Regions from separate parts of the Alteromonas stellipolaris genome, predicted to be linked through region 1. Evidence: predicted binding sites of a transcription regulator. Region 1 holds the regulator's gene; each other region holds the start of a gene.
The links. Region 1 encodes LexA, which represses DNA repair genes until DNA is damaged. Its sites were predicted from a motif close to TACTGTATNNNNATACAGTA; they were not measured.
Positions count from the first base shown of each region.

Region 2: dinB (DNA polymerase IV) is a predicted target of LexA. The motif match lies at 1,366-1,385, and genes of this name have one in related genera.
Region 3: AVL57_RS04725 (LexA family protein) is a predicted target of LexA. The motif match lies at 1,675-1,694, and genes of this name have one in related genera.
Region 4: recA (recombinase RecA) is a predicted target of LexA. The motif match lies at 1,629-1,648, and genes of this name have one in related genera.

Region 1 covers NZ_CP013926.1:4,566,402-4,569,598, reverse strand. Annotated here, with positions in the region: gene AVL57_RS19375 (TonB-dependent receptor) at 1-1,460, shown strand, start outside; gene lexA (transcriptional repressor LexA) at 1,618-2,244, shown strand; gene coxB (cytochrome c oxidase subunit II) at 2,828-3,197, shown strand, end outside.
Region 2 covers NZ_CP013926.1:4,003,314-4,006,510, reverse strand. Annotated here, with positions in the region: gene AVL57_RS16965 (FAD:protein FMN transferase) at 1-934, shown strand, start outside; gene nqrM ((Na+)-NQR maturation NqrM) at 945-1,178, shown strand; gene dinB (DNA polymerase IV) at 1,435-2,508, shown strand; gene AVL57_RS16950 (DUF1653 domain-containing protein) at 2,623-2,886, shown strand; gene AVL57_RS16945 (MBL fold metallo-hydrolase) at 2,976-3,197, shown strand, end outside.
Region 3 covers NZ_CP013926.1:1,141,031-1,144,227, reverse strand. Annotated here, with positions in the region: gene AVL57_RS04730 (S9 family peptidase) at 1-1,421, opposite strand, end outside; gene AVL57_RS04725 (LexA family protein) at 1,711-2,124, shown strand; gene AVL57_RS04720 (Y-family DNA polymerase) at 2,124-3,197, shown strand, end outside.
Region 4 covers NZ_CP013926.1:1,099,804-1,103,000, forward strand. Annotated here, with positions in the region: gene mutS (DNA mismatch repair protein MutS) at 1-779, opposite strand, end outside; gene AVL57_RS04515 (CinA family protein) at 1,072-1,560, shown strand; gene recA (recombinase RecA) at 1,815-2,855, shown strand; gene AVL57_RS04525 (ABC transporter ATP-binding protein) at 3,077-3,197, shown strand, end outside.

The sequences.
Region 1 (3,197 bases):
CATTAAACCCTACCTATACATGGATGGCTAACGACGACACTACGGTGGTGGCATCTTACGAATACGTAAACGATGACCGTTTAGTCGATAGGGGGATTCCTTCATTAGATGGTGCGCCGCTGGAAGGCTATGACGATACCTACTTTGGTGATCCAGACTTCAACAATACTACCCTTGAAGCACATATTGCCCGCATTCGTGTTGATCATTCACTATCGCAAAATTGGAACTTGAACGGTACGGTTCAGTTTGCTGACTATGACAAAGCTTATCAAAACTTGTACCCCGTTAATTTTGATGCTGATGCAGGCACAGTCACGTTAGACGGATATCGTGATACTACAACCCGTGAGAACACGTTGGTTCAATTGAACCTTATTGGGCAGTTTGCCACGGGTGATATTAACCATACCTTGTTGACGGGAATGGAATACGGTAGCCAAGATACAGAAAATGCTCGCCGTGATGCGTTTTTTGCAGACAGTCAAGACGATCAAGTATCCTTCGTGTTTAGTGACCCACTAGTAATTCCTTCAATGACGCTGACCGACCCAGTAAGAGATCGTGCATCTGATGTCACCTTTACCTCAGCGTTTGTTCAAGATGAAATTAAACTTAACGATAATTGGATCGTGGTAGCGGGTCTTCGCTACGACAACTTCGATATCGATGTCGTAGATAGTATTGAAGTGGCTGACGGTGCAGATGATGGCAACAACGGTTTTCTATCAAGTTCTGATTCACAAGTGTCTCCGCGTGCAGGCTTAATTTACAAGCCAGCGGAATCAGTATCGATTTACGCAAGTTACAGCAAATCGTTTTTACCTCGTTCAGGTGATCAATTCCTTTCACTGTCGCTGACAAGCCAAGCGCTAGAAGCTGAAGAGTTTGAAAATAAAGAAATTGGCGTGAAGTGGAATTTATCTGACTCGCTTAGCGTGACAGCAGCGGCATTTGAAGTTGAACGTGAAAACGGCACAGCGCAAGATCCTAACAACCCGGAAGCGTCTATTTTAACCGGTACCGAAACCAAAGGTTTTGAAGTGCAGGTGGTGGGTAAACTTTCAGAACGTTGGGTAATCAATGCTGGTTACAGCAACCTTGATGGCGAAGAAATGGGTCGAATTGTAGATGGCACATTGGCGAACCGCGACTTAGCGCAGCTACCAGAACATATGCTGACGTTATGGAATCAGTATGAAGTAAATGATGAATGGCGTGTTGCATTAGGCGTGATTTATCAATCTGAGCAGTATGCTTCATTAAATAATACGGTTGAGCTACCTGACTTTGTTCGCGTAGACGCTGCACTTTATTACGACTATAGCGAAGACGTTAAAATTCAGCTAAACGTTGAAAACCTATTCGACGAAGATTATTTTCCGTCAGCACATAACGACAACAATATTGCCACCGGCGAGCCGCTTAATGCGCGTTTGAGTTTGCAATATAAGTTTTAGTCACGCTAAATAGTAGTGATATACAAAGCGGCCTTCATGGCCGCTTTTTGCGTTGTGGTTAGGTCAGTATAAAAAACATGCTTTGCAAAGCTTTGTGCTTGTCATTTCCTTTTAGGTGTATATACTTACAGGAACTGTATAGACAGACAGGTCTTTTATGCGCCCACTCACAGCAAGACAAACAGAAGTTCTCGAGCTGATAAAAACAACCATGCTCGAAACTGGCATGCCGCCTACCCGTGCAGAAATTGCCCGTCATTTAGGTTTTCGCTCTGCGAATGCCGCTGAAGAACATTTAAAAGCGTTGGCCCGAAAAGGTGTCATCGAGATTCTTCCAGGTACTTCCCGTGGTATTAAATTGAATATCCCACTTGAAGATGAAGCTCCTGAAGAAGAAGGGCTACCTCTTATTGGCCGAGTGGCTGCGGGCGAACCTATTCTAGCGCAAGAGCATATAGAATCTCATTATAAGGTCGACCCTGCCCTATTTCAGCCTCACGCCGACTTCTTGCTTCGTGTAAGCGGTATGAGTATGAAAGACATAGGTATACTTGATGGTGACTTGTTAGCCGTGCACCGCACTACGGATGTCCATAATGGGCAGGTGGTAGTGGCACGTGTCGATGAAGACGTTACCGTTAAACGCCTTGAAAAGCGTGGCCGTGAAGTGCTACTTCATGCTGAAAATGATGAATTTTCTCCTATTAAGGTCGACTTAGCTTCAGAGCCTTTTTCTATTGAAGGTATTGCCGTTGGTGTTATTCGAAATGCCGATTGGATGTAACTTTTTAGCTATTTAGTAAAGAAAGCGGCTTATAGGCCGCTTTTTTGTATGTTTACCATACCTTGCTTGCACAATAATCTTGTTTAAGCCTCAGAAATACCTTAGAGGCCAGTTGATCCGGTTCCCACATTTTATCTTCTATTTATGTCATCTTTTATAGTACTAACTACCGCTATGTCTGTTATCTATTCTGTTTGAAAAGCATTCAATATTACGTAACTACCTTTTGATTATAAGAAACTTATTACACTTTATATTCGTCGATTTCGTTCAAAATGAGCGTTTCAAACGGCCACATTAATTATCCTTATAACGCCCATACGCTGTGGCGTGATTCATTCCTCTTACTTACAACTTTTGATTAAAAATTAAACGCTGGAATTGTTTTTTCTTAGAAAAGACTAGACTTGTGCGTTTTATTGAGCAATTCTTATACTGTATTTAACAAAATAATAACAATAGCTGCAACTTTGCTTTACAACTAAAGCTGGGCAATTAAGTTAAAAGTTGGATTTCGGGTATCAGTTGCCAGAAGCGCAGCGCATTTATTGCGGTAATGCTTCTGTTATAACGGAGGTGTTGAGTGAAACGAGTAACGACACAAGCGGCGACACAAGCGACAAAGTGGCTTTACGGGCTGCCACTTTTGCTTACCTCACCACTGCTGTTTGCGGATGTAGCAACAGGTGAAGGCTCATCCATGAATTTACGTCGAGGCGCAACCGACATAAGTGGTCAAGTGTACGACCTTCATATGTTGATGTTCTTTATCTGTATCGCCATTGCCGTTGTGGTTTTTGGGGTTATGTTTACCTCAATGTACTTACACCGTAAATCCAGAGGAGCGAAGCCTGCTCACTTCCATGAAAATGTAAAAGTTGAAATTGCGTGGACAGTAGTACCTTTCATCATTCTTATTCTTATGGCTATTCCCGCCGCTAAAACCCTTATTG
Region 2 (3,197 bases), 560 kb from region 1:
GCAAGGCCAAACTATGGGCACGACTTATAATATTAAGTACGTTCTTGGTGAAGGTGAAACTGCAGTAGAAGGTTTGCAGGAAGAAATTGACGCTAAGTTAGTTAACATCAATAAGATGATGTCGACCTACGACACAACGTCTGAGTTGTCTCGTTTTAACCAATATCGATATTCAGATAACTTTGCGGTGTCTCAAGAGACGCTTACCGTGGTGAATGAAGCCCTTCGTTTGGCCCGTTTGAGTGATGGTGTGCTAGATGTTACGGTCGGGCCCTTGGTGAATTTGTGGGGGTTTGGACCTAACAAACGCCCAGAGAAAGTGCCAACCCAAGCCGATATTGATGCCGTACGGGATTATGTAGGTTATGAGAAATTATCTACTACGCCAACCGGTCTTATGAAAGCAAACCCCATGTTGTATGTTGATTTATCAACTATTGCGAAAGGTTATGGCGTGGATGAAGTGGCAGCTATTTTAGATGCCCATGACCTGCAGCATTACCTTGTAGAGATTGGCGGTGAAATGCGGGTTAAAGGCGAACGTGGTGATGGCAGTGAATGGCTAATTGCAATTGAAAAGCCGGTAACGACAGAACGCGCCGTACAAAAAGTGGTGTCTATAGGCACTAATGCCATAGCGACATCGGGTGATTATCGTAACTATTACGAAGAAGATGGGAAACGCTACTCTCATTTGATTGACCCAAATACTGGCTCGCCGATAACTCATGATTTGGTGTCGGTTACGGTGGTAAACCCATCTTCAATGATTGCTGATGGCTTAGCCACTGCCTTCAACGTAATGGGATGGCAACGTGCTATCGACCTTGCAGAGCAGGAACAACTTGCTGTATTTCTCATTCGTCGCACAGCCGATGGATTTGAAGAGTATGCCACGCCAGAATTTGATAAACTGGTAAAAGTAAATAATTAAGGAGTAGGCTATGTCTACGTTTATTCTAGCATTCGGTTTCTTCCTCACTATGGTACTTGCCATGGCGGTAGGCTACTTAGTGCAGCGCAAAACCATTTCAGGTAGCTGCGGTGGACTAGGCGCATTGGGTATCGCTAAAGCATGTGATTGCCCAGAGCCTTGTGACAGAAAGAAATCTCGCATGGAAAAAGAAGAAGCGAGAGAAAAGAAATTGAATGAATGGAAACAGAATCAGATCCTTTAATCTGATCTTATCGCTCTTTTGCTTAGACAAAAACAATACGCAAAAGAGTTACAATGTATAAATATAGATGCGCGGTAAGTTAAAAGCTTACCGCGCTTTTTTGTATGCTTCATTTATTACTTGTGGAGTAAGTAGTTGCTCACTATTCATCTCGTTCACTGGTAAGGCGAATTAATATGCTCTAGAATACTGTCTTTCTATACAGTTTTTTTATAGAGCGGTTCAATTCGTTTGGCAGTTTAGGGGGCAATACGGCATGCGAAAAATCATCCATGTAGATATGGACTGCTTTTATGCTGCGGTTGAAATGCGTGACAACCCTGCGTTACGTAATATCCCTATTGCCATTGGTGGAAGCTCACAGCACCGTGGCGTTATCTCTACCTGTAATTATCCTGCCCGTAAATATGGGGTGCGTTCCGCCATGGCCACCGCATACGCGTTTAAGCTTTGCCCGAATCTCACCTTAGTAAAAGGGCGCATGGATGCTTATGTAAAAGAGTCTCAACGAATTCGCGAAATCTTCGCCGACTATACCGATTTAATCGAGCCACTTTCGTTAGATGAAGCTTACCTTGATGTCACCAATAGCCAATACTGCGGAGGGAGCGCCACCCTAATTGCCGAAGAAATTAGAAGCCGTATTGAAGCAGAATTGGGGCTAACCGCGTCGGCGGGCGTTGCCCCCTGTAAGTTTGTAGCAAAAGTGGCCAGCGATGAAAACAAGCCTAATGGGATTTGTGTTATTACACCGGACAAATTAGACAGTTTTGTTAGCGCTATGCCCCTTAAAAAGATTCCAGGGGTAGGCAAAGTGACAATGCAAAAGTTACAGAGATTAGGGTTAGCGACGTGCAGCGACGTGCGTGTTTACCCTTTCGAGCGTATTCAAAAGGAATTAGGTAAGTTTGGCGCGGTACTGTGGGAACGAGCTCACGGTATTGATGACAGAGAACTATCGGTTTCAAGAGAACGCAAGTCTATAGGCGTAGAACGCACCCTAAGCAACGATATTCACTCATTAAAAGACTGTCGAGACTTTATGCCTCACTTACTACAAAAGCTTCAGGAGCGTATGGATGCCCATGAAAAGCGCACAGGAAAGCCTGTTCGTATTCGCACTCAAGGGGTGAAACTGAAATTTCAAGATTTCCAACTTACTACCGTTGAGCATCGATGCCCTTCGTTAAATGCTCATTACTTTGATACCCTATTGCAAGAAGCTTACGAGCGCGCCAAAGGCCGCGGTATACGATTAGTTGGGCTGCACATTGGCCTTGGTGAGGCACAAACCATACATCAACTTCCTTTGCCCCTAGAGGGTGAATAAAATAGTGAGTAAAAAGGTGAGTAATTGAAACGGCGTCAACCTTATCAGACGTCTTATAAACTTAGCCCTAATTAACAGTATTTAAATGAAAAATAATGAAAAGCAGGAGCCATCATGAGTGCCACAGAAACTAAAACTCCCGAACTTAGAACCCCAGGTCGCTACCGCCACTATAAAGGCAGTGATTACGATGTTTACGAAGTGGCGACACATTCAGAAGATGAGTCTTCCTTAGTGGTGTATCGCCCATGTTATGGTGAAAAAGCCTTGTGGGTTCGCCCATTAAGTATGTTTTTAGAAGAGGTGGTAGTAGAAGGCAAGCCTGTTCCGCGGTTTGCTTATATTGGTGACATCCCAACTGATGAAAAAATGATCTGAACCGGAAGCTAGGTCATAGTGTATGTAGACCTAATAAATAATAAGCACTTCCTAAGGAAACCCCAATGGCGCAATCACGTACCCGAAGTATGCTACTAGCTGCAAGTTTAGTATCGACAACTTTCATTCCAGCTGCTTTTTCGCAAGACCGTTTTGAAAAGGTTGAAATAGAAGCAACAGCACTTAAAGGTTCCGTGCATATGTTAACGGGGATGGGCGGCAATATCGGCGTTTCTGCAGGTGATGATGGCATTCTTATTATTGATGATCAGTTTGCTCCGCTTGCAGAAAAAATAGCTGCCGCGCTAGGC
Region 3 (3,197 bases), 1.2 Mb from region 1:
TTCCCAGCATTTAAAAAGTCTTTACCGAACCCTGTCGAGCCGCGAAAGTTAACTTGTAAAACGCTATAGCCACGATTGGTTAACCATTGGGGCATAGCACCAAAACCAAATTCATCCCGAGCCCAAGGACCCCCATGGACCAGTAATACCATTGGAGAAGCATGTTCAGCTATACCGTCTTGATTTGGGTCAGAAGTCAAAGGCAACGACAAATAGCTCACTAAGTCTAAGTTGTCCCGAGAAGGGATAACGACGCCGTGCATAGTTGATAATGGAAGAGTGTCGATTTCTGGTTGAGTGATAAATAAATCGTTTAATGTGCCCTCTATGGTGTTAAATACTTTGTAGACGGGTGACTGGTTGCTGTTATCGGTAAATACGGTCCAGAGGGAGTTATCTAATGTTTGTGCCAACACTTGGGAACCACCACTAAGTTGGCTGTTTAATTGACTGATCTTTTTGGTAAACGTATCGTCAATAGCGTACCAGACAGGACGAATGTAATTTAACGCATACGCTAGAGGTCGATGGTCCCGAGGAGAAAATAACACATTAGACACATCTACTTTTTCGTCGCTGGCGATAACTTCAACCGTATCTTGCCCTATTGGGAGATACACAAGAGCTGCGGTATTACGCTCTCGGGTATCGAGCATATATATGCCGCGATTTTCATTATCAAAGCCAAGAATAGTGGTGGTTTGTACATCTGAAAATGGAATACTAAACCACAGGTTCCATTTGTTATTCGATCTGCTAAACACTTGATTTGAGCCATCTGCAGCGGACTTTACCGCAAGGCGTATCGTCAAGTCATTGTCTAGTTCGTAATACCCATAGCCATCATTCTGCTCAAGTAACGTACGCTCACCTGTTGCCACATTTACGCTGTAGATATCATGCCACTTAGGATCGCGATCGTTCATTCCTACTATGACTACACCCGGATGATGTTCGCTTTGTTTCATCTGGGCGGCTTGTACCCCATCATAGGGCGTTAAATCTGCTATCTCGCCACTATCAATATCAATTCGATAGAGATGCCAGTTTTCATCACCATTTTTGTCTTGAGTGAAAAAAATCTGTCGACTGTCTAATGACCAAAAATGAGTGGGAATTCCGCGCCCTGTATCTTGGGTCATCGGCTTGGCGTTAGCGATATCCCCGAGTTCGGCCACCCAAAGATTCATTACGCCTTCGACCGGCGCTCTGAAACTCATTTTATTACCATCTGGGCTAATTCTGCCCTGATAGCGACTTGGGTTTCCAAGCAAAACTTGCCGTGAAATTAGTGAAGGTGAAACTGCTTTGAGTTCAGTTGAGAGTACTTTTGCGCTTTTGGACTGTAATGTCTGATTTGTACAAGCGACTATCGAAATTAGGCCGCTAATAATTATTGCACCGTATAATAGCTTTTTCATGGAGTTCCCTTAAATTTGGTATTTAAAAGTGGCCCAATACCGCTTACAACACTCTTGGTCCTTGTGTATTTGCATTATAAATATAGCTTAAAAATCACCCTACAGAATCAGCTTATTGGTTATCCCTTGCTTGCTTCACATGCAGCTGAAAGAGATCCTCATTTCGAATGATGATTGCCAAGGCGTTTTCAAGCGCACTAAAGCAAAGTATTTTTGTTGCTTTGATTGATCACGGAAAAAGACTTCACTAGAATACTGTATAAATAACCAGTATCTTTTTTAGAAGTGTATGCTTAAATTTATCCCTATCACTGCACAAGCGGGCATCGTAGGCTTCGAATCGCCAGCAGCAGAATATACAGAGCTAGGCCTAAGTCTAGACTCCCTCCTTATCGATAAACCGGCTGCTACTTTCATTGGCTACGCACAAGGCAAGTCGATGATGGACGATGGCATTCACGATGGCGACCTGCTGATTGTCTCAAGGGCTGAAGACATTTCAGACATGTGCATTATTGTGGCGACCTTAAACGGCGAGTTCGTGTGTAAGCGTGTAGACAAACGCCACGGCTGCCTGCGCTCTTCATCCTCATTGTACAAACCCTACTTTTTAAAAGAAGGCGATGAGTTTTCAATAGAGGGGGTGGTAACGCGCTCTATTAGGCTTCACAAAAAGCTTTCCCACCGACTAGGAGGTGAGTAGTGTTTGCGCTGGTAGATGTCACGTCCATGTATGCATCAGTAGAGAAAATCTACAACCCTAACCTGCGAAACAAACCCGTTATGGTTTTGAGCAATAATGATGGCTGTGTGGTCGCGGCCTGCCCTATTGCCAAAAGGTTAGGGTTTAAAAAGTTCGTTCCCTACTTTCAGGTCAAAGAGGAAGCCAAAAAAGCTGGGGTTGTTGTGTGCTCGTCTAACTATGAGTTGTACGCAGACGTGTCTTCAAAAATGTTTTCTGTGATGGCGCAATTCTGTGATGAATTGCACGAATACAGTATTGATGAAGCTTTCATGCGCTTTTCGCCACGCCTAAATGATAGCGAATGGCTGGCCCTTGGCTATGAGATAAGAAAAACCATTTGGCGCGAGGTAAAGCTTCCCGTGGGTGTTGGATTTGGTCCCACTCCAACCCTTGCTAAAGCCGCTAATCACGCTGCAAAAAAGCTAGACGGTTTTCGAGGTTCAGCGGTTATTAATACGCCACAGGAAAAGCAGGCATTATTATCCCGAATGGCAGTAGCAGATGTATGGGGTATTGGTGGGCGTTTGGAAAAACGATTGATGGCCATGGGCATTAATAATGCCTACACACTGTCACAACAATCCCCCGCTAAAATGCGTAAGTATTTCTCTATCGTACTAGAGAACACCGTTAGAGAACTTCAAGGTGAATTACGACTGGCATGGGATGAAATAAGACCTGCAAAAAAAGAAATTTACAGCACCCGTAGTTTTGGAAATAGAGTGACCACACAAGATGAATTAAGAGCAGCGTTAGCAACCCACGCTGAAATAGCCACTAAAAAGCTCCGCGCTCAACACTCCCTCGCTCACAGCGCCACCTTCTTTGCGGCAAATTCGCCTCATGACGATGGCAGGTATGTAAAGCAATCGGCGCTTTCTAACTTTGCTGTGCCTACCAATGATACGCGGCATATTATTCACGCAGCATCTGAAGCGCTCAATAAACTGTTTATTCCAGGAGTGCGGTATTACAAAGTGGGAGTGGGTCTGTTGGACATTCGCGACGAGACAAATCGCCAAGACGATTTG
Region 4 (3,197 bases), 1.2 Mb from region 1:
GCAGCATCTAGCTGTACACGGCTGTCTTGTTGTTCTTTTTGAATGCGCCGAATATGAGGCAGCGCCGTACGCTGGGTATCTTTCACATATTGGAGTACACAACCCGCGGCGCCAATGCCTTTGGTTAAGTCTGACACGCCAAAGCCTGCAAGCTCTTTAGTTTGAAACTGAGCGGTTAATTGTTCGGTAGCGGTATCGATATCGAATTCCCACTCGGGACGCCGACGCAAACCTTTGCGCTGTTCTATCAGCGGTAAGCTTTCAAACCCTTCAGGGTAGAGCAGCTCAGCAGGGTTAATTCGTTGAAGTTCACCTAGCAAGGCATCGTCGGTGTCGCACTCAACCACTACAAAACGGCCACTGGTCACATCTAATGTCGCCACGCCATAATGCATACTGTGGCCGCATACTGCTGCTAATACATTATCGCGGCGTTCTTCTAATAAGGCTTCATCGGTAACCGTACCTGGGGTAACGATGCGCTGAACCTGACGTTCAACGGGGCCTTTACTGGTAGCAGGGTCGCCTACTTGTTCGCAAATGGCTACCGATTCGCCCATTTTTACCAAGCGGGCTAAGTAACTTTCCACTGCATGGTAAGGTACACCAGCCATGGGGATAGGATCGCCGCCGGATTTACCCCGTGCGGTTAACGATATATCAAGCAGTTCTGCGGCTTTCTTGGCATCATCGAAAAACAACTCGTAAAAGTCGCCCATACGGTAAAACATCAAAATGTTAGGGTGCTGCGCCTTTATCGTTAAATACTGGCGCATCATAGGAGTGTGTGATTCCAAAAAATGCCTCGTGCTTTTTTATTGCTGATACTTGCGATAACTCAATTTGTTATATTAACAGAAGAATTATTAACAGAAGAGTGATTAAAAGAGCAGGGGTGCTAAAATAATCGCTTTTCACGTTTGCTGAGTATTATTGATATGGGTACGGAATTTTCAACCATTTCCTGTTTTCATTAATAGATTGATAGCTGACGCCTGTTAGCACATCAGCACAGTTTAACGCCTTACGGCCAAAGCTGATAACAGTGCCGATAGCAATAAAAGGACATTCATGGTATCTGACAATACAACAGAGATGGTGACTGCGTTAGGTAATGCCCTTCGCCGCAAAAGCTGGACGGTCTCAAGCGCAGAATCTTGCACAGGGGGCGGAATTGCTTTCGCCTTTACCAGTATTGCTGGCAGTTCGGACTGGTTTAATCAAAGTTGGGTGACGTATTCAAACGACGCCAAAATGCGTGAGTTAGCCGTAAAACCAGAAACCTTAGATGCGTATGGTGCTGTGTCGTTGCAGACCGTTGAAGAGATGGCGGCGGGGGTTAAGCACAAAAGCGGCGCGAATGTCGTGGTAACCGTAAGCGGTATTGCAGGCCCTGGCGGGGGCAGCGAAGAAAAGCCCGTGGGTACGGTTTGGTTTGGATTTATTTGCGGTGAAAAGCAAGAAAACATCAAACAGGTTTTTGCTGGAGACCGCGAGGCCGTTCGCTTGCATGCGATAGAATTTGCTATTACTTACCTATTAGCGATGTTGGCTGACTGATTCGACGATCAGCCAAGAAGCATCCAATGAGAGCCCAATAAGCAAAATAAAATGAAAACTCAGGTTGAAACTGTATGCTTGTACAGTATAGAATGCACGCAACACTTGGTAAGGTGTCGGTAAGCAAATGTTGATGCAATAAATGTTAGCAGTGCTAGTGAAGGTTCTCTTAACGAAGTCTGCATCAATGAAGAAAGCTTCAACGAATACATTATCAATAAAGAATTTAACCGCTAATCCTAGAGGATATTGACGTGGACGATAACAGATCTAAAGCTTTAAGTGCCGCACTTGGGCAAATTGAAAAGCAGTTCGGCAAAGGCGCAATTATGCGTTTAGGCGACAACCAAGCGATGGACATTGAGGCTATCTCTACAGGTTCACTAACCATTGATATCGCTTTGGGCATAGGCGGCTTGCCATGCGGTCGTGTGGTAGAAATTTACGGACCAGAAGCATCGGGTAAAACGACACTTACCTTGCAGGTAATTGCAGAAGCGCAGAAAAATGGCAAAACCTGTGCCTTCGTAGATGCAGAGCACGCGCTAGACCCTATTTATGCATCAAAACTTGGTGTGAATATTGATGAGCTTCTAGTCTCTCAGCCTGATACGGGTGAACAAGCCCTTGAAATCTGTGACATGTTGGTTCGCTCTGGCGGTGTTGATGTAGTAATTGTTGATTCGGTTGCTGCCCTTACGCCAAAAGCAGAAATTGAAGGCGACATGGGTGACTCACACGTAGGTTTACAAGCACGATTAATGTCGCAAGCATTGCGTAAGCTTACAGGTAACATCAAGCGTTCAAATACCTTATGTATTTTCATTAACCAAATTCGTATGAAAATTGGTGTAATGTTCGGAAGCCCAGAAACAACAACAGGTGGTAACGCTCTTAAGTTCTACTCCTCAGTACGTTTAGATATCCGTCGTATTGGTGCGGTTAAAGAAGGCGATGAGGTGGTTGGTAATGAAACTCGCGTTAAAGTAGTGAAAAACAAAGTGGCACCGCCATTTAAGCAAGCTGAATTCATGATTCGCTATGGTGAAGGTATCAGTAAAGAAGCTGAACTTATCGACTTAGGTGTTAAGCAGAAATTGGTTGATAAAGCCGGTGCTTGGTACAGCTATAAAGGCGACCGAATTGGTCAGGGTAAAGCGAACGTAATGAAGTTCCTGAAAGAAAACCCAGCTATTGCCGATGAGATTGAAAAACAAATTCGCGCTGAGCTACTTTTACCTAAAACAGTGAAAGTAGAAGAAGCACCTGCTGCAGAAGATGATGCTCAGCAGTAACTCACAACGTACTATTTGTAATAGATAGTCGCGCTCTAGAGTTATCGAAAAGCCCACCAAATGGTGGGTTTTTTTGTGCTCGAAAAACATACTTCTTAACACTTTAATTCCATACTCTGCATTGAATTAAAATAAAAAAACAGTAAAGCTGTAATAAAAATAGAAAGGCAAAGACTAGTACGGTAAGCATTCGATTTAAATAATAAAAAAGGGAAGGGATAATGATTGAAATATCTAGTCTTGCTAAACGCTTTGAGGTGGATAACCCCAAAAAGCTAAGTGAGCAAGAGAAAAAGGATCCACGATTAAAAGGGCGCTACTTTCAATCAGTGAAAGATGTTT